Regions from separate parts of the Paenibacillus sp. GCM10012306 genome, predicted to be linked through region 2. Evidence: riboswitches for the same ligand, from Rfam matches in the RefSeq annotation. Region 2 holds a riboswitch; each other region holds the start of a gene.
The links. Region 2 has a riboswitch for cyclic di-AMP ahead of ACFORK_RS15180 (TrkH family potassium uptake protein). Riboswitches for the same ligand answer to the same signal wherever they lie in the genome.
Positions count from the first base shown of each region.

Region 1: another riboswitch for cyclic di-AMP. It lies ahead of ACFORK_RS28640 (C40 family peptidase); the one in region 2 lies ahead of ACFORK_RS15180 (TrkH family potassium uptake protein).
Region 3: another riboswitch for cyclic di-AMP. It lies ahead of ACFORK_RS28275 (resuscitation-promoting factor); the one in region 2 lies ahead of ACFORK_RS15180 (TrkH family potassium uptake protein).

Region 1 covers NZ_JBHRYW010000024.1:13,838-20,487, forward strand. Annotated here, with positions in the region: gene motA (flagellar motor stator protein MotA) at 1-137, opposite strand, end outside; gene ACFORK_RS28620 (hypothetical protein) at 342-635, shown strand; gene ACFORK_RS28625 (4a-hydroxytetrahydrobiopterin dehydratase) at 857-1,144, shown strand; gene ACFORK_RS28630 (c-type cytochrome) at 1,264-1,620, opposite strand; gene ACFORK_RS28635 (GNAT family N-acetyltransferase) at 1,747-2,232, opposite strand; gene ACFORK_RS28640 (C40 family peptidase) at 2,433-2,927, opposite strand; cyclic di-AMP (ydaO/yuaA leader) riboswitch at 2,932-3,073, opposite strand; gene ACFORK_RS28645 (C40 family peptidase) at 3,454-3,936, opposite strand; cyclic di-AMP (ydaO/yuaA leader) riboswitch at 3,940-4,077, opposite strand; gene ACFORK_RS28650 (hypothetical protein) at 4,286-5,113, opposite strand; gene ACFORK_RS28655 (M1 family metallopeptidase) at 5,125-6,650, opposite strand, start outside.
Region 2 covers NZ_JBHRYW010000006.1:147,908-154,557, forward strand. Annotated here, with positions in the region: gene ACFORK_RS15165 (hypothetical protein) at 1-1,318, opposite strand, end outside; gene ACFORK_RS15170 (ABC transporter ATP-binding protein) at 1,315-2,046, opposite strand; gene ACFORK_RS15175 (GntR family transcriptional regulator) at 2,046-2,429, opposite strand; cyclic di-AMP (ydaO/yuaA leader) riboswitch at 2,695-2,872, shown strand; gene ACFORK_RS15180 (TrkH family potassium uptake protein) at 2,984-4,321, shown strand; gene ACFORK_RS15185 (potassium channel family protein) at 4,336-5,001, shown strand; gene ACFORK_RS15190 (LysR family transcriptional regulator) at 5,063-5,965, opposite strand; gene ACFORK_RS15195 (succinate dehydrogenase cytochrome b558 subunit) at 6,407-6,650, shown strand, end outside.
Region 3 covers NZ_JBHRYW010000022.1:44,050-50,699, reverse strand. Annotated here, with positions in the region: gene ACFORK_RS28280 (TatD family hydrolase) at 1-629, shown strand, start outside; cyclic di-AMP (ydaO/yuaA leader) riboswitch at 829-1,057, shown strand; gene ACFORK_RS28275 (resuscitation-promoting factor) at 1,342-2,523, shown strand; gene rnmV (ribonuclease M5) at 2,697-3,248, shown strand; gene rsmA (16S rRNA (adenine(1518)-N(6)/adenine(1519)-N(6))-dimethyltransferase RsmA) at 3,245-4,129, shown strand; gene yabG (sporulation peptidase YabG) at 4,241-5,140, shown strand; gene veg (biofilm formation stimulator Veg) at 5,464-5,739, shown strand; gene ACFORK_RS28250 (small, acid-soluble spore protein, alpha/beta type) at 5,864-6,043, shown strand; gene ispE (4-(cytidine 5'-diphospho)-2-C-methyl-D-erythritol kinase) at 6,204-6,650, shown strand, end outside.

The DNA of each region.
Region 1 (6,650 bases), on a different contig from region 2:
GAAGCGGCGGTACCCAATAAAATAATTAAGTAAGCAGCGGGAGTGGCCAAACTCTGGATGGGAGCGCCCTTCAGCACCATCCCGAAAAGAACAGAGACCAGACCAAAGACTAGACCGATTATTGTTGAGATTTCCATTATGCACCTCGTCCATGAGATTTAAGAAGTGATCCGACGTAGCCGCGTTAATCATCCTTGAAGCGCGGCGGGGCATCTTAACCCAAACGGAATAACTTATATTCTTATTTATCGACATCATTCCCTTTTTTGTGAAGTCATTTTTTCGGCTATAATGGAGAAGGTAAGTTATTATTCATCAGTGAAGAAAACGGAGTGATACACATGGGCGTTAAACATGGCAGAGATTATGCAGAAATCCTGAACGATTTGACCGAAGCAGTCGGGCGTATTACCGACGGATTTTTATTTTTTGAAATGGACCCGGAGGAATGGCAGGAGCTGCCACAGGAGTCGAAGCTTGAGGTATGGGAAGCGCTTGCTGAGGATCTGTTCTATGCACTTGGCAATGAACCGGTCATTGAGGTGGGAAGCGGGGTTGTGATCTACGACAAGGATACACACCGGATCAACGTTTTGCTCGGCGAAGAGGACTTGGCTTCTGTTGTCCTCGTTTAATAGGAATCTAGCAGAGCGGAATTTGCCGCAGTCTGCCGCCCGTGGTAAAATTGACGGAGCGAAGTACTATTTACCGGGATTGAAGAATACAATTAAACCGAAAATTGTCTTTATCCTGGCACATCCCTTGGACCTCAGAAGCTAAGGGATGTTTTATTTAAACAAGCAAAGAGACAAGGCGATCGGAACTTTGCTACTAATTAAGTAAGGGAGGTAACAATGTGCTGCTTACAGAGGAAGAATTGATCGAGCAGATCGGCAAGCTGGAAGGCTGGAAGCTGGTGAAAAACACGATTACGCGCAAATATATGTTCAGCGATTATATGAAGGGCATAGCCTTTGTCGATGCGGTGGCTGCCATTGCTGAGGCTTTTGACCACCATCCACATATTACAATTGATTATAAAGCGGTCACGCTTCGCCTGACGACACATGATGAGGGCGGAATTACGCCACTGGACATTCGTGGTGCACAGGAGTTTAACGAGGCCTTTGAGAAGGCGCGCTAGCCTGTCGTGTAGTCTTTTGAGATAACATTGTATAAGAAGGCTCATAAATGCGAAAAAAGCCCGTGCAGCAGGATGTAAATCCCGGCACGGGCGTATTTGTGTAGTCTCTCAAGGGAGTTTTACTTCTTCTCAGCCAGCCATGTGGCCACGTTCGCAATCTCCTCCGGCGCCAGCTTTTCCTTGAAGGAAGGCATTTGGCCCCGTCCTTTGGTCACTATACTGTAAATCCCGGCAGCGTCATGCTGGCCACCTTCATTCTTCAAGCTGGGTCCTACCCCGCCTTGAAGCTGATCGCCATGGCAGGTGATACAATTGGCTTTCACAGTCGCTTCTGCCTTGGCGGCATCAAGCTGAATTTCAGGCATAGTAGGTTTGTTCTGTTCCGCGACCTCTTCTTTACCTGGAAGTGTGAACATTAGAACTACCGCAAAGGCACAGGCGGCAAAAAACAATCCGCTCATGATCCATTTTTGCATCCCCAATCGTCCCTTCTATGTAAGCTGCTTCCTACATTATAGCGGAAGGTGAAGCGTTATCATAGCATTTGTGGCAAAAAAATGAACGACTAAGCGATACTTGCCTAAAGTTCCTGTAACAGAGCATCATTTCTCATAGACCATACAATAAAATGGTTTACTTCCAGTAGGTGTCATTCGTTCATAAGTGTCTGTAATGGTAAAGCCGCTTTTTTGATAAGTACGAATGGCTCGCTGATTCCAGGTCAGCACCTCCAGATCAACCTCCCGCTCAGGATAGCGCCGAACTGCAGCCTGGACAATGGCCCGGACAAAGTATTGGCCCATTCCGTGACCACAGAGCTCTGGACGCATACCGACCCCCAGGCGTACCACACCTTCCATTGGGAACAGCTGTGCGAAGCCACAGAGATCGCCCTCATCGTTAAGTACAGACACATATTGCTGGCTTCGCAGCTGTGGATCGCCAAACTCAATACCAAGCTCCTCCATCTGCTTCCAAGGCATCCAGCCATATATATTGTAAGGAGGCTCATAGCTCCAGTGGCAGATGTCTTCGGCATGACTGGTCTCCATCGGTACCACATGGAATGTAACAGGTGAATGAATCATAGGGTCGTGAGACCTCCTTTCCATAGGGCAATGCTCTATAATTTAATTATATACAAAAGTCATAAGATCAGGCGCAGGAAGTCAGGAATTTGTTGTTTGATGAATTTCAGAAGGGGTAATGAAGAGTAACAGAGATGACAAAAAAGCCCTTCTCCAGATTTCAGTGAAATCGGGAAAAGGACTTACGTATGACTTATAAATTATTGTACATCGTCAAAATCTTGAGAGTCCGTGGCAAGCGCCTGATAAGCATCTGTGCTCATAATGCGTTTGGCACCCACATAACGACTAACATAATAGCTCTCACTCAGTGAGCTGATTGTTACACCGCGAGAGGATGAAGCATGGGCAAATTTGCCTTCGCCGACATAAACGCCAACGTGGGAAATGCCTTTACCACTAGTATTGAAGAATACCAGGTCGCCTGCTCTCAGTTCGTCACGGGACACCGTGGAGCCCATCTGATATTGGGAACCGGATTGGTGTGGCAGGTCAATGCCGATCTTGTTGAAGACATACATTGTAAAACCGGAGCAATCAAATCCGCTTGTAGATGTGCCACCAGATACGTACTTGGTACCAATAGCCTTGTCAATCACCTTATCCATCTTGGAATCGGCGAAAGCGCTTCCTGCTCCAACAGCTGTAAGCATCATAGAAAAGCCTAGTACTGCCGCTGCCAATTTCTTCTTCAAAAGTGTAAACCCCTTCCAATGCCTACGAGGTTAGCTTAAGGGTTCGGTTGAAGGTCCCCTATGACCCCTCTCTGAACAGGAGGTCAATTCACCCAAAGTGGTTCCCCCGTTTCCCTAATAGTTAGGGAACTCGGCATATACTGTTGATTAGAATTAGACTGCTATATGAATACATGACAAAACCTTATAAAAAGGTGACTCAATAATTACAAAAATGTTACTAAAAACTCACTGCGCTAATTGTAACAAACACAGCGTCGCTTGGCAATCATTTATAGCATATTTGTGCGCAAAAAATGTGATTTTAAGAGCGGATTCTCCCTAGTAACGCTAAAAATAGAGAACAAAACAAAATTTCCATAATTTATTGAGTTTTTTGGCGTAAAGATGATTCATCTGCTCTCTAAAGGTGTATACGTATACTATAAAATAGGAAAAACCCGGAAATCGATGATGATAACCATCAAGACTCCGGGCATAGCATAGATATGAAGTTAAATGGAATGTTCGTAGTACAGAGGTTAGTTTAGTCGTAGGCAACCGATTTATAAGCAGTTGTGCTCATGACTCGTTTGGCACCGATGTAGCGATCAGCCCAGTATTTCTGACTCAGTGAGCTAATAATGACACCGTGTGAAGACGATGATTGAGCAAATTTACCATTGCCGACGAAGATGCCTACATGAGATACACCGTTGCCAAGTGTGTTGAAGAATACGAGGTCTCCGGGCCGCATTTGACTGCGAGAGACGGAGGTACCTGCGTTATATTGCGATTGGGATGTGCGCGGCAACGAAATGCCGATGCTTTTGTATACATATGTAGTGAATCCAGAACAATCAAATCCGGCTGTGCTTGTCCCTCCAGTTTTATAGGAGGTTCCGAGGGTTTTTGTGATGACCGTGTCCATTTTGGAATCTGCTGAAGCACTGTTGGTTCCGATTCCGATGGCGAGGGCCAGGCCCAGTGTGGCTGTAACAATGATTTTCTTAAAATTCTGTCTGTTCAAAAGATGTACTCCTTCCAAGGCCTGCGAGGTTAGCTTAAGGGTTCGGTAGAAGGTCCCCTATGATCCCTCTCTTACGAGATCAATTCACCCAAAATATGGTTCCCCCACTTCCCGGTGCAAGGAATTCGGCGTTTTATGCACCCAAAGTGACGTATCGACATGATATAAACGAAGTTATTAAGAAATGCCTGCAAAAGATTACAAAGTTGTTACTAGTAGTACAGAAGCCATTGTATCAAACCCGTAACCATTTTGCAAATCGCGCTGCTGAGGATGACCAAAAAGAGTCGCCGCTCCTGTTTAACCAGGAACAGTGACTCTTCTAAATATGCCCTAAGGGGCGGAATTATTATGGAAATGCTTTACTTCTCCATAGGTCATATTGGGCCGCAATGCCCCACAATTTGAACAGTGTAGACGGGAGTGGAAGGAGTTGGCGGATTAGGAGTGCAGGTAGGCCTGGGAAGTAAATAATCCCTAAGACGTAGATCACCAAGAGCAGCAGACTGCCTGCTCCCAGCACGAGCGATACCCCAATTGCGGTGAGGAAGCACCGCAGGGCGATCAGCAGGGAGGAGAACATACCGGTCCCGGCCGTATAGCCGAATTGCATGTACAAGAGCAGCAAGCGGATAACGTATACGTAGGCGAACCAAGCCAGAACATAGGGAATGCCGTTCAGTAGCACCTTATAATCCATTAAAGACGAGAGCAGCAGTGTATATATCTTGGGTGCGAACCAGTAGACAGGCAGGAGGGAGAGTAACCACTCTACCAGGCTGAAGATCAGCACAGACAGACCATGCTTTTTCATGCCGGGAAAAAAGAACAGGCCGCGTTCTCCTGAGCGCTCCTGATGCAACTCATGCAGTAGACCCGCCCGGATCAACGGGGAAATGAGCAGTCGCAGCACGGTCAACCCCAATAACAGCCACAACCAGCGCTGTATAGCAGGGTCGGAGGTAAGGCTATGCTGGCCCTCGATGTAGAATAGCAGTCGGCCCATTCCGCTGCCTCCCGCGTTGTGGTCGGGGTAGCGCAGGAGGACTGATACTACGGCCTCCCGTACGAAACCATATATAAAATAGCCCCAGAGTAGCCGGTAGATGAATAGCAGGATCAGAATATAAGTTTGCTCCTTCATACTTTGCCAGCCGCGAATAATTGATGTTTTCAAGCCCATTCACCTCACCAGACCAGAGTTCCAAGCACAGTTTCAAGCAGTTTCGACAATGTTAGCGTCCAGCGGGAGAGGGTATCCGGCTTGATCTCCGCCAGCCTGAAATTGTTGATATGTTTGTTCTCCAGCAGCAGGGTGTGCTGGGGATCGATCTCTGCCGACAGTAGCGGGGAGCTGGAGAATAACTGGAACGATGTATTCTTTTTGCTCCCATTCCAGACTCGCTCCACGGTGTGGCCATCAGAGAAGGTAAATCTAATGGGGACATTAGCGTAGTGACTGCCCCTGTTGCTTACCTTTACGATGGATTCGTAGCCTTGGCCGGTGCCAGTATTTTCTTTGGTGTGCATCTGGATGTCGTCTATCGAGAAGTCAGGGGCTCCACCGTCGTAGATGTAAAGATCGAAATAGCTTTGCCATGATTTCTTGGTCACGTTCTCTACAACCTTTTGAAAGTCACGGGTAGAGGGATGACGGAACCGGTACTTATTCGCATAGGTGGACAGGATGGTATCCATAGTTTTAGTACCGACCTGCCGTTCGATGTCTTTCAGTACCAATTTGCCGCGGATGTACACATTTTGTGTGTAAGAGTCTGCTCCGCTGTATCTCCAGGTTTCCAGTGTGAGGGCCTCCGGAGAGGTTACCAGGCTGGCCTGAATGGGCAGATTGGCCATTACACCATACTCTTGCTCCATAAGGCGGTCTTCAGCATAGGAGGTGAAGCTCTCGTCCAGCCAGGCTTCCTCAAACTCGTTGCTGGCCATCATGCCATAGAAATATTGATGACCTATCTCGTGAACGACTGTTCGTTCCAATGAGGTGTCTGGAGAGGCCTCGGAAGCGCCGAAGGCCGTAATCAGTGTCGGATATTCCATTCCCCCAGCCCCGTTGGCGCCCTTGGGCGGAACTACTATTGAAAGAGTGGAATAAGGATATGGCCCGTACCATTTACTGAAGGCGCTTAGAGCAGCCTTAGCAGCTTGGAAATAACGCTCCTTAAGATCTTTATGCAGTGGATCCAGATATAGCTTGATTCGCACGCCGGGAACCTCTGGTGTGGAGAAGGCCTCTTCGGCAACCACAAAATCAGGGGAGGCAGCCCAGGCAAAATCATGAACGTCGTCAGCGTAGAATTGGTAAATTTTCTGATTCTGCTTCAATTTAGCGGTCTTCACCGGGAATCCGGTGGCAGCGACGGTATATTCGGGAGGCACAGTTATCGTCACATTGTATATGCCAAAATCACTGTAGAATTCCGATGTCCCGTGGTATTGGTGCAGATTCCAGCCTTCCTGGCCCACTCCGCGGGTTCCGGCGGGCTCATAGGCACTAATCTTGGGAAACCATTGCCCGGCCATAACGAAGTCCCCTGAGATCCCCATCCGGGCGAATACTTTGGGCAGCTTGACCTCAAATTGCAGTCGGAGGGTCACACTTTCCCCTCCGTTCACAGGTTCAGGCAGATGTACTTTCATCAATGTGCGATCATTAATATTACCGTCATCGGGCTGAACATACTGCACTCTTTGGA
Region 2 (6,650 bases):
TCAATATTCTTGATTTCATTAGATAGTAGCTGATTTGCAGCAGACAGAGAGACAGGGTGAGCAACAGTGTTGACGTCAAGACGATATATGCGAACCAATGCAGATAATTCGTCACATCAGCAAGATGTATTCTACCCCCTGCGAGAGATGCTCCAATTCCGGCTAGAGTTGCTATGCCCATCATCAGATGGATTCGAAGGACGGTGACCATTGTTGCGGCGATATTGGAGGCCATAAGCAGAAGTCTGGGTTGTGGAAAAGAGAGTCGCCAATTTAGTTGCTTGTGTTCCACCCCACTCTTGCACATGAGCCATACGGAAGCTGCCACTACAGGCACGATAAATTGCAGCTTGGTCAGAGTGATTACAAACTGATCGTCTCTTGGAAACAGGTAGAACAAGATAAAAGATCCAGCAAGAACAACTCCCTTGATCACTTTAATGGGTATTAATGCTTCAAAATGTTGCAGACGGCTGCGCTCCAGTTGATACAGTGCCCGGAATCCGGAAGAATACCGGTACGACTTCACGGTGTTCTGCTCTTTAACAACCGGAAGCTGTACTGCCAAGAAATTGTAGCGGATCTCACTCATTCTTTCGAGACCAGCCTTAGCAATCCATTGGATCAGCATATAGCTTAGAGGCCAGCCAATCAGCAGAATACCTAGCGAATACAGCAGTATATAGGACGGTTTCAGGGACTGTAATTGCGCACCGTTCAAAGCAGCAGAATTTAAGTACGTAGCCAAAGCCATCAACGGCGACAGCCATAATAATGAAAAGGGGATGAGCAGCAGCAGTTTCCAGCCCATAAGAATGGTTCCTGCCAGCAGTCCGCATACAATGGCGAGCGGAAGGATGGAGGCCGTAAACAGTGCATGAGCGACTAATGTTAGGACAAGATCTTTAAACGGAAAGTACCCATAGTGTCCCGTCAGGCTGAAGAGCACATACAGTCCGATATTAGAGGTGATAACGATGGAACCGAGATACAGTCCATGTCTAAACAGGCTTATCGCCTTGGCATACAGCAGTAGCTTCCGAGGGTGTGGGAAATTCAGAATCCACTCCCGGCTGCCATGAGCTGTGAACAACAGCATGTCGACTGCAGAAAGATACATGATGATTCCTACTATAAAAATGGTGCCTGCTGTAAACGGAGCCTGCAGAGAAGGTTGTCTACTATGAAAGAGATACCATCCGATGCTTACGAGCAGAATAAATAGAGCTACAGTGATTCCCCAAAAAGATTTTCGGCCCCATTTAAAAGGATTATAGCGACTGTACTCCAGGTCTGTTAACGCTCTAAGCGCTGTCATGCGAACACTTCCCTGTAACGTGATTCAACGGAAAGACCAGACTGGCGAAGCTGCTCTACATCCTCAATACCATGAATCCGTCCGCCACCGATCAAGATTAGACGATCAAACAGCAGCTCCATCTCCCGGATATCATGTGTAGCAATCAAAAAGGTACGCTCACCATCAGCCATCTCTCGCACAACTGTGGATGCAATTTCCTCTCTGGAAATGAGGTCCACACCAGTGAAGGGTTCATCGAGTATAACTAGCGGAGCTTTGCGGGACAGGCAGGTCAGCAGCTGCAGCCGGGCTTCTTCCCCGCGTGACAAGGTCGAGATGCGGGATTCTCTCTTGACGGAGAGCTGCCCCATTAGCTGCTCTGCCTTCACATTGTCCCAATCGGGATAAATACCTTCGGCAAAGTGGAGCCAGCGTTGTACGGTCAGCCAGCCGGGCAGATTGCTGCGATCCGGCAACAGGGATAACTGTCCTAGACGCTCTACCCCAGCAGGTTCACCGAAGATCTTCACGGAGCCGGAGTCTGGTGCAGCGAGTCCAGTAATCAGGCGTAATAAGGTAGACTTGCCCGCACCGTTGGGGCCAAGCAGTCCCGTGATACTACCCCGGGGAATATGAAAGCTTACGTCGTCCAAAAGTGTCTTTTTCCTCACGCGAAGCGTTAGGTTCTGACATTGGACGGCTGCCGGGTATTCTGGCAGTGATGAAATATCGTTATTCGTACGCATCAAGATTCCTCCTTATCAAATTGTAGCATCTGCTCTGCTGTCAGCCCCAGGCTGGCACCCACAGCTTTAAATTGCCGCACGGCCTCCAGGATCATATCTTTGCGGGCCTCCTCGATGATGACCTCATCTCTCGTAACAAAGGTACCCTGTCCACGATAGGTGACGATCAGGCCCATCCGCTCCAGCTCCTGATAGGTTCTTGCAGCTGTAGTCGGATTCACGCTCCGATCGGCTGCCAAATCCCTCACAGATGGCAGACGCGAGCCAGGTGGGATAAGTCCGGTAACAATCCGGCCTCGGATGGCTTCGACGAATTGTTCATAAATGGGACGCGAGGGATTGATATGAAATTGCTGCGGTAGCAGCTCCAAAGATTCTTCCATGTCTTCCCCCTAAAAAAATGTGTATGGGTATGGGTCATACACTTGTTGTGTGTAGTGTATCATTCCTCACCATACAATTTCAAGGATTAAAAGTTCTATATATCCTTGAAACCGTGAAAAACGATGCAATTACAGGCAAGTCACGGAAAAGGAATGAGAACTGGGTCCCCTGCATTCGCGGTCTCTCTTTAAGACATTATTTTATCCAAATATACTTAATAGTGTCTTTGTGATGTCAGGACAGAACGTATATAATTTGAATGCAATTAGATATAAGCCGAATTTCAATTGAAAACGGGGGAACCATAAGAAGAGAAAGGCGCAAGCAGACGTAGGTTTGCCTGCCAATCTTCAGGGGTGAATTTCGTTCCGGGAACGAATAGGGCAGTCTGCAGTCGCCCGAATCCGTCAGCTAACCTCGTAGGCTTCAGAACACTGCAGGGACCAAGGGGAGAGGCATTGGTGTTCCAGTGCTTTTTTTGTTTGGCATCTAACGGAATACACCGTCAATTTATATAGTGAGAGGTGAGGATTTGGCCCCGCCATTCCCTAAGTTGAACCGTTTCACCATTTTTAAGCTTTCTCCACCCCAGACGCTGGTGCTCGGTTTTGCAGCGATTATCCTGATTGGCACACTGCTGCTGATGCTTCCGGCTGCCAGCCGGAGTGGACATTCATTGAACTTTATAGATGCGCTGTTTACAGCAACTTCCGCTACCTGTGTTACGGGTCTAGCAGTTGTGGACACTGGCACGTATTTCTCCCTTTTCGGACAGACCGTTATTATGATCCTGATTCAGGTTGGTGGCCTGGGCTTCATGACGATGGCAACACTCTTTGCTTTGGTCTTAAAGCGGAAAATCTCGCTGCGCGATCGGCTCATCCTGCAGGAGGCCATGAATCAGAGCTCAATGGAAGGGATCGTACGGCTCATCCGCCGGGTGCTGATCTATTCACTCATGATCGAGGGGAGCGCAGCGCTGCTGCTGTCGATACGCTGGGCGTTTGATATGCCGCTCGGCAAGGCGATTTATTTTGGACTATTCCATTCTATTTCCATGTTCAACAATGCAGGTTTTGACCTGTTCGGGCATTACCGCAGCCTGATGGGCTATGTCAATGATCCTGTAGTGAATCTGATTGTGATGTTCCTGATTGTCACCGGTGGCCTTGGGTTTATCGTACTCGCTGATCTTATTGATTATCGGCGCAAGCGCAGGCTGTCGCTGCATAGCAAGGTGGTACTGTCTACAACTGCAGCGCTGATACTGGCAGGGACGCTCGTCATTTTTGTGTTTGAATTTACGAATCCCCGGAGCATGGGCTCCTTGAATATTGGCGGTAAAATACTGGCTGCATTCTTCCAGTCGGTCACACCGCGTACGGCCGGGGCGAATACGCTGGATATTTCCGGGTTGCGCCAGGCTTCGCAATTTTTCATCGTAATTCTGATGTTCATCGGTGCTTCTCCCGGTTCTACTGGGGGCGGGATCAAAACAACGACCTTCACGATCATGATCGGCGCTGTAATCTCCATGCTGCGCGGGCGTGAGGATATTGTATTCTTCCGTTACCGGCTGGCGCAGGAGCGGGTGTTCAAAGCACTGACCATTACTTTGCTCGCTCTGCTGCTGATTGTCTCTGTATCCATGGTGCTCTCGACGACCGAGGAACGGGACTTTCTGGAGATTCTGTTCGAGACGACATCGGCTTTCGCGACCGTGGGGCTGAGCATGGGGTTGACTCCGGAGCTGTCGCTGGTTGGCAAAATTCTCATCTGCCTCACCATGTTCGCCGGCAGGCTGGGACTATTGACGCTGGCCTATGCACTCGGCCCAAAACAAGGTAAACCATTGTATCAATATCCGGAAGGCAAAATGATTATTGGATAAGGAGTTAACGGGAGATGAAACCACAGCAATTTGTAGTAATTGGGCTGGGACGTTTCGGTTCAAGTCTGGCGCTTGAGCTGATGGATATGGGCTATGAGGTGCTCGGAGTGGACCATCTGGAAGAACGGGTGGAGGAAATGAGCGACAAGCTCACCCATGCGGTGATGGCGGATGCCACGGACGAGGGGATTTTGCGTTCACTGGGTGTTAGGAATTTCGACTGCGGGATTGTAGCTATTGGCGATAATATGGAGCGCAGTATTCTGACTGCCATTCTGTTGAAGGAGCTTGGCGTTAAGCAGGTGGTCGCCAAGGCCATATCTATTCTTCATGGACGTGCCTTGAGCAAACTGGGCGTGGACCGGGTGATTTTCCCGGAGCGGGATATGGGAGTTCGGGTGGCCCACCAGTTGGTGACGCCCAATCTGCTGGATTATATCGAAATATCCAAGGATTATAAAATTGTCGAGATGAATGTGCCATCCTGTATGGACGGCAAGAGTCTGTCCCAGCTCAATACCCGCGCCAAATACGGGTGCAGCATCATTGCCATCAACAGGGAGAGCGGGATTATCGTCGCTCCGACTGCGCTGGATTCCTTGCATGAAGGTGACATTATGGTCGTCATCGGTTCCAATGAGGGCATTGACCAATTCGAGGAAGAAGCTGTTAACCTGTAATGATTGTTATGATAAAACCCGCCTGCGGACAAGCCGCAGGCGGGTTTTTTAAGGTCTCTTCTTAATCGGCCAGCTTTGGCAGGAACACTTCTTTCGTCACTTGCACCAGTGACCGGGCAGCACCACTGAGCCCACCGCCATCCCGGTAGATCAGACAGGTGGTCCGCTGGGTCTGCTCCAGCTCCTTGATATGCAGCGAGACGAGCCCGCTGCCATTCAGCAGCTCGGGACGCAGATATGATTTGGGCAGGAGCGCCGCGGTTTTGGCCGTCGGCAGCAGCCGGACGATAGCCTCGAAGGAATCGATCTCCATGCGCACATCGGGATCAATGCCGCAGCGCTGGAACAGATCGTCGGTCAGGCGGCGATACCAGGTTCCCTTGGAGAACAGGATCATCGGCAGACGTGAGAGATGGTCCATGCTCAGCTTGGGCAGCAGCGTGAGGGGATGCTGACTGGAGACCACCAGGCGGAGCTGATCCTCGAAGAGTGGAATGCAGCGCAGCCCCGGCTCCTGAATGGAGGAAGCGATAATTCCTACATCACACTTGCCCTCGCTGACCGAGGAGACAATCTCATGCGTTTTGCCGGTGATCAGCTTCAGCTCAGCAGCGGGATACTTCTCCATGTAGGTGTTGACCAGCGGTGGCAGTGTGGTCTGCAGTGTCGTCAGACTGGCCCCTAGCGTAACAAGCTGAGGTTCGCCTTCTTTGAACTTTGATAGCGCCTCCATAAATTTGGAACGCTGCTGCCGCTGTTCCAGTGCATAGGTGTAAGCCAGCCGGCCAACCTCAGTAAGCTCCAGGCGCTTGCCATAACGGCTGAACAAAGGCACCCCCAGCCTTTCCTCCAGCTTGGAGATTTTGCGGGAAAGGGCAGGCTGTGACAGGTTAAGCTGGCGTGAGGCCCGGTTCAGGCTGGAATGCTCCACCACTGCCGCGAATATATCCAGATCGTCAAACATAGTGTCTTCCTCCCGTAATAATACAAGGTATGACTCTGTCAGGATTGTGCCTTATTCTGCCGGTATAAGAAGTGATAAAAAGCATAGAACGATAAAAGGTTGAATCATAGATAGCCAGTATTTTCAGGAACTAAAAGGAAAAAGTACATTGTAAATGATAATCATTATCACATAAAAGACATTCTTATGCACTAATTGTATAACGATTAATAATTATATTGCAATTCCCTTATAAGACAAAAAAGAGTAACATGAAAAGTGACACAAGATATTCACAGTTTGTGAATAAATAATCAAAGTCCGGGAACACAAGGGATAGCGGCTTGCAAATCGGGAAATATCCTTTTTTCATGTAATCATGCAGCTGTTTCAAGAAGTAGTCCCGGCGGTAAATGCTCATTAATGAAAACGCTGTTTTAATTGGAAAGGGGACACACCAGTATGAGAGGATTTTATTCCAGAAAGATTCATTCCTTGCTCGGCGTTATCCCGCTCGGGGGCTTTTTCCTTGAGCACATGCTGACGAATTTCTCCGCAGTTGAGGGTGGCGCTTCCGGTTTCACAGACAGTGTGCTGTGGCTGAACAGCCTGCCGCTAGTCTTCTTCCTGGAATTGTTCGGTATATGGCTTCCGTTGCTGTATCACGGGGTATACGGTCTGTACATCGCTTACCAGTCGAAGCCGA
Region 3 (6,650 bases), on a different contig from region 2:
TGCAGCTCGCGGAAGCGTATGATTATATTTATGCAGCAGTGGGATGGCATCCTGTGGATGCCATCGACATGAAAGAGGGAGACCTGGATTGGATCGCCTCGCTGTGCAGTCACAAGAAGGTAGTCGCCATTGGTGAAATCGGCCTTGATTATTACTGGGATACCTCTCCTAAGGACGTGCAACACGAGGTCTTCCGCAAGCAGATTGGACTGGCCCGTGAGCTGAAAATGCCTATCTGTATTCATAATCGGGATGCCCATGAGGATGTAGTGCGAATTCTCCGCGAGGAGAAGGCTAACGAGGTTGGCGGTGTAATGCATTCCTTCTCGGGTAGCTGGGAAACAGCGAAAATGTGCCTGGATTTGGGGTTCCATTTATCCTTCGGAGGACCGATAACGTTCAAGAATGCAAGGGTTCCCAAAGAGGTGCTGGCGCAGACGCCGCTGGACCGTTTATTGATCGAGACGGACTCCCCATATCTGACACCACACCCCTTCCGTGGGAAGCGAAATGAGAGTGCTCATGTCAAGTTGGTGGCAGAAGCTGCAGCAGAAATTAAAGGGATTACTTGGGAGGAATTGGCTGAAATTACGTATGCGAACGCGCTGGAACGATTTGGCATTGAGTGAAATCGGGAGAAAACACGGTGAAAAATAGAGGATAGCCGATGTATTAAACTTTTTTAACAAAAAAACCACCGAATATTACAATATTTTAACCTTATATTTGCGTAAACGTGGTTGAATCGTCCTTTACAACATGCATCAAAACAGGATATCATCTTTTCAGTGCAGTGAGCTGTTGTTATAGTGACAGTTCACGCTATCATGGATCGTCTCGCTGAGTCTTCTGTATGGAGAACGGGGGAACCAATATTGTTTGCCGCATGCAGAGTACATCAAGTACAGCTCAGATTGCCGCAGACACTAGTTGATTTCTTTACGTGGTCTTTGGGGTGAATTTAAGGGCAACCGCCGTGAGCGGGTGACCCAAGATAGGGCGTCTCTCTTTCGTCCGAACCCGACAGCTAACCCCGTAGGCGAAAGTAAGAGAGGAAACCTCGTGCATAAGCCGCGTATTCTGACATCGGAGAAGCCACGAAAGAGTCCTCATAGAACTCTTTTTAGGCTTCTTTTATTTTGAATAATGCGAATGTACCCTGCATACTGTTATATAACAGATGTGGGGGGAGCACTATGCCGGGCAGGCGATCCATGAGCAGGAGACGCAAAGGTATTGCAAATAGCGTGTCCTGTGACAATCTCGAATAGTTTCGTCCGAATGATTACAGACATCTTGGTATACAGCTGACGACGGGGCTATGTAAGGAGGATGGAGAGAGTGGGCGTATTCCAACCAGAAGTATCCCATGATTCGCAATCATCCAGCAGGTCTTACGCTTTACGGTGGGAACAAGTGAATTTTCGCGTACTTTCACTTGCCGGCGTGTTATCGATTTTGATCACGCTGATCATTCTGCTGTACGTACACGGTCAAAGCAGCAAGCAGATCACTTTAGTAATAGACGGGAAAATTCAGTCTCTGGAAACGCGTGAAGCGATTCTCAGTGATGCACTAGCAAAAGAGCAAATTTCGCTGCAGCCGCATGATCAACTATCTATAGGCCTTAGTGATGAAATAAAAGACGGCGACCGTGTCGTGATTAACCGTGCACAGCCATTCAGCCTTACTGCGGATGGTGCAAAAAAGATTTTTTATACGACCGAGAAAACAATCGGTCAGGCCATCAAGAAGCTGGGTATTGCCCTCGAAGGCCATGATAAGATTTTCCCTTCGCTAGATACCACCATCTCTGCCAATATGGATATCAAGATTGTTCGCATCAACAAACAAACTGTACAGCGGACAACGAACTTGCCATATCGAGTTATTAAGACGGCAGACCCCTCCCTTACCAAGGGAACAGTCAGAGTGGCACAGGCGGGCGCACCAGGCGTCATGATCCAGCACATCGAAAAGATCTATCAAGATGGTGAACTGGCTTCCATGCGTATGGTTGGGAAGGAAGTACAGACGGTGACCAAAGACAAGATTATCGCCGTTGGCACAAAGCCTCTCCCAAAACCTGTTACAGTGGCCCAAACAACAACAACTTCCAAAACAGCTAATTCCAAAGCTGCCAATGCTTCTATTTCAACTAAAACCAGTGCCAAGAGCACCAACACCGTCACTAAATCAGGTGTCAATTTTGAATACAAGAAATTAATTAAGAACATGTCGATGACCGCTTACTCTTCGGAAGAACCCGGTATTGGAACCCGTACCGCCTCCGGCACACGCGTAACGGAAGGACGTACGATTGCAGTGGACCCTAGTGTAATTCCGATCGGTTGGTGGGTGTATATCGAAGGCCTGGGCTTCCGCCGTGCAGAAGATACTGGTGGCGCTATCAAAGGCAATAAGGTGGACGTCTACTACGATTCACTGAGCCATGCCCGTAATTTCGGACGTAAGTCGCGTACAGTGTATGTGATTGGACCTGTAAAACCGGAGCTTAACTAAGTTTGAGCTTTTGCAAAATTGCATTGAATCAGCTATAGTGAGGGTAGCAGTTAAGAATAACTTGTGCTCATGAAATGATCGCAGAGCTACCGCTCATCACTTATACATTCTTTAGCCAAAAAGAAGGGGAGCGAATCCTCTTCTTTTTGTGTTTACGAGAAGGAGTAAACATTATGATTAAGGAAGTGATCGTTGTCGAAGGCAAGAGCGACACGATAGCCATCAAGCGGGCGGTACAGGCTGATACCATCGAGACTGGCGGCTCCGCAGTGGACAAGAAGGTGATTGCCAAAATAGCGCTCGCCATGGAACGGAGGGGCGTCATTATCCTAACCGATCCGGACCACGCGGGAGAGCGTATCCGCAAGATCGTCTCAAGCAAGGTGCCGGGCTGCAAGCATGCCTTCATTCCCGAGAAAGATGCGACCCGTAAAGGCGATATTGGCGTGGAAAATGCTACACCGGAGGCAATCCGCCACGCCCTGGCGCATGTACATACGTCCTTTGAGGGCGCACCAGCCCTGATCGGGCTGGATGACCTGATGGCGGCAGGGATGCTTGTGCATCCCCGGGCCGCAGAGCGGCGGATGGCTCTTGGCAATCTGCTCGGTATTGGGTACTGCAATGGTAAGCAGCTCTTCAAGCGGCTTGCAATGTTTGGCATTACGCGGGAGGAGTTTGCCGGAGCCCTCGCCCAAATTGAACAGGGAGGCATATCTTCATGACTGGCAAAGAGAGCGTTTCAACCCCTAAACGGACAAAGGAAATCATTCAGCGGTACGGGTTCTCATTCAAAAAGAGTCTGGGCCAGAACTTTCTGATTGATCAGAATATTCTCGATAAAATTGTAAATGCCGCTGAATTGGATGACACCGCTGGTGCATTGGAGATCGGTCCTGGAATCGGCGCGTTGACAGAGCGCCTGGCACAAACCGCCGGTGCTGTAACAGCGGTGGAAATCGATAGACGGTTAATCCCGATTCTGAAGGATGTACTGTCTCCGTACCCTAATGTGAAGGTTCGCAATGATGATGTGCTAAAGGTGGATCTGCAGCAGCTGTTCAAGGAGGACTTCGCCTCCGTAGATCGAGTGAGCGTAGTTGCTAACTTGCCTTACTATGTTACGACCCCGATCCTTATGAAGCTGCTGGAAGAGAAGCTGCCGCTCGATAACATCGTTGTCATGATCCAGAAGGAGGTTGCCGAACGGATGGCAGCTTCCCCAGGCGGCAAAGAGTATGGCAGTCTTAGTATTGCCGTGCAGTATTACAGTGAGCCAGAACTGGTCTGCATTGTGCCGCACACCGTATTCATTCCGCAGCCGAATGTTGAGTCGGCAGTAATCCGGCTGAAGGTACGGGAGCGTCCGCCGGTAGAGGTTGCCGATGAGAAGCACTTCTTCGACGTGGTACAGGCCTCCTTTACCCAGCGGCGCAAGACGATCGCCAATAACCTCAAGACCCGTTTCTTCCCAGGAGAGGGGCGTGAGCGTCTAGAGGCGCTGCTGAGCGAAGCGGGAATCGAGCCGACCAGACGCGGAGAGACACTGAGCCTGGAGGAATATGCCCGGCTCAGCGGAGTTCTCTTAGCCGCAGGCGTCGTTTGAGCTAAATAGAAACGGTTGCCATCCTTAATTGGGGGCAGATATTTAAAAACACGCCGGAATATGAACCAACCGCGGCCTTTGCCCATACGATGGGGTAAAGGTGGTGTTTTGATGAATTCAGGAGACTTGGTCGTTCGCAAATCTTATGGCGGTGACGTGACTTTTCGAGTAGAGCGCATCGTACAGACCGGAGCCGTTATCAAGGGGACAGAATTCCGTCTGCTGGCGGATTCCCCACTGGACGACTTGGTACAGGTGCCTCCTACCCGGATCACAGAGCTGGGACAGCGAGCGCAGATAAAGGCAAAAGAATCGTTGACGCAGCTGCACAAGGACCGTCAGGACCAAACACAGCACAGTGGAAACGGTACGGGCGGGCTGTGGAATCAATCCTCTACAGAATCGGCTTATTTTGAAGTGCCAGGCAAAGTGCTGCATTTGGACGGGGATGCATCCTATTTGAATAAAAGCCTTAGCTTGTATGAGCAATTGCGGATTCCTGCCGAGGGCCATCATGTACATGAGTCCTCCATGGCCGATACACTCTACCGGCTACTGCCCCGTGTCCGTCCCGATATTGTGGTGATTACCGGGCATGATGGGGTGCTTAAGCAGCAGCATACTTATGATCTCTATAACCTGAACAGCTACAAAAATTCACAGAATTTCGTGGCCGCAGTTCGGGTGGCCCGGGAGTATGAACGGAATTTCGACTCGCTCACTATCATTGCGGGCGCTTGCCAATCACATTTTGAGGCGCTGCTGGGTGCAGGAGCCAACTTCGCTAGCTCGCCGGGACGGATTCTGATTCACGCGCTGGACCCTGTCTATGTGGCAGCCAAAGCGTCATTCACCTCCGTCCGGGACACGGTTAACCTGAACGACGTGCTGAGCAACACCATTAGCGGCTATCAGGGTGTGGGCGGCATTGAGACACGCGGCAGCTTCCGCGTCGGGATGCCACGCTTGCAGAACCTCTCTGCACTGAAGGTCACCCCTTCGGTGGTTTAACACGTGTCACACGCCTCAGAGGAAGAGAGAGCCGTTTTAGCGGCTATATACGTAACAGAGGAGAGCCGGGCGGAAGCCCGGTTCTTTCTTTTTTAGAAAAAAAGGGTCTGCCGCTCATAATCTGCCGGGAACGGGACACACTCCTCATAAGGACAATTCAGGATAATGCTTATTACCGATAACAAGGCATTGATTACAGCCGATCTTTCCCCCGAAAAAAATCCATTGACATCCCTTTTGGCATAATTTATAATTATTTATTTACTTTGACATCGAATGTAAAATGATGTATAATGGACAAGGAAAGAGGTGGTCGTCAGGCAATGGCTAATAACGCGCTGTTGGAAATCAAACGCAGTCTCGAAGCTCACGTCGGTCATAAGATTACGCTACGTGCAAATGGTGGTCGCCGTAAAACCGTCGAACGCACCGGTGTCCTGGAAGAAACGTACCCTTCTGTTTTTATTGTCAAATTGGATCAGGAGCAACAAACGTTCAAACGTGTCTCCTACAGCTATGCCGATATACTTACCGAATCTGTGGAAATCACAGTATGTGAAGATGACGGGCAGATGCGGATCATGTATATTAAATCTTAATGATTCACGAACAGCCTCCTTTTTGGGGGCTGTTTTTTGTTGGATGAATGATCCCTTCCCCTGGCAAGCATACTAATAAGGCAATTTGCTCATTATCAAATATGCATTAAGGGAGGGACCTTAAGTGAGCCGAAGAAGACGTAGCACGATGTCGGAGGAACTGAAGACCGAGCTGGCCAAGGAACTGGGGTTCTACGATACTGTGGAGCGTGAAGGCTGGGGTGGAATCAGAGCGAAGGATGCCGGAAATATGGTCAAGCGGGCCATTCAGCTCGCTGAGCAGGCTGCACGTAGATCGGATTAAGGCTTAGGGTGTGTGGGACTTCGAGAGACGCTGCCAAGATGGGGCGTCTTTTGTGCTGTCTTCAGAGATCCATTACATTTGAAGAATGGACTTCGATACCAGTTTCTCATATAATATGTTAAGTTGTTTTTAGGGGAAAAGCTGAAGGTGGGTGAACGCCTTGAAAATGTACGAAAAAGCGCCGGCCAAAATCAATTTGATGCTGGACGTATTGCATAAGCGCGCTGACGGTTTTCATGAGGTGGAAATGATAATGACGATGGTGGATCTGGCAGACCGTTTGGAGTTGTCGGAGACGCCGAGGGATTCGATTATAATATCCAGCCAGGCGGGGTATATCCCCCTGGATGAGAAGAATTTGGCCTTTCAGGCCGCAAGGCTGATTAAAGACCGCTATAATGTGCGGAGCGGCGTACATATCCATCTGGATAAAAGAATTCCGGTTGCCGCTGGGCTTGCCGGCGGCAGCAGCGATGCCGCAGCTACGCTGCGCGGCCTCAATAGGCTCTGGCGCCTCGGTATCCCGGCGCAAGAGCTGCAGGAACTCGGCGCTGAGCTTGGCTCTGACGTGCCTTTCTGCGTGACGGGCGGCACGGCCCTTGCGACC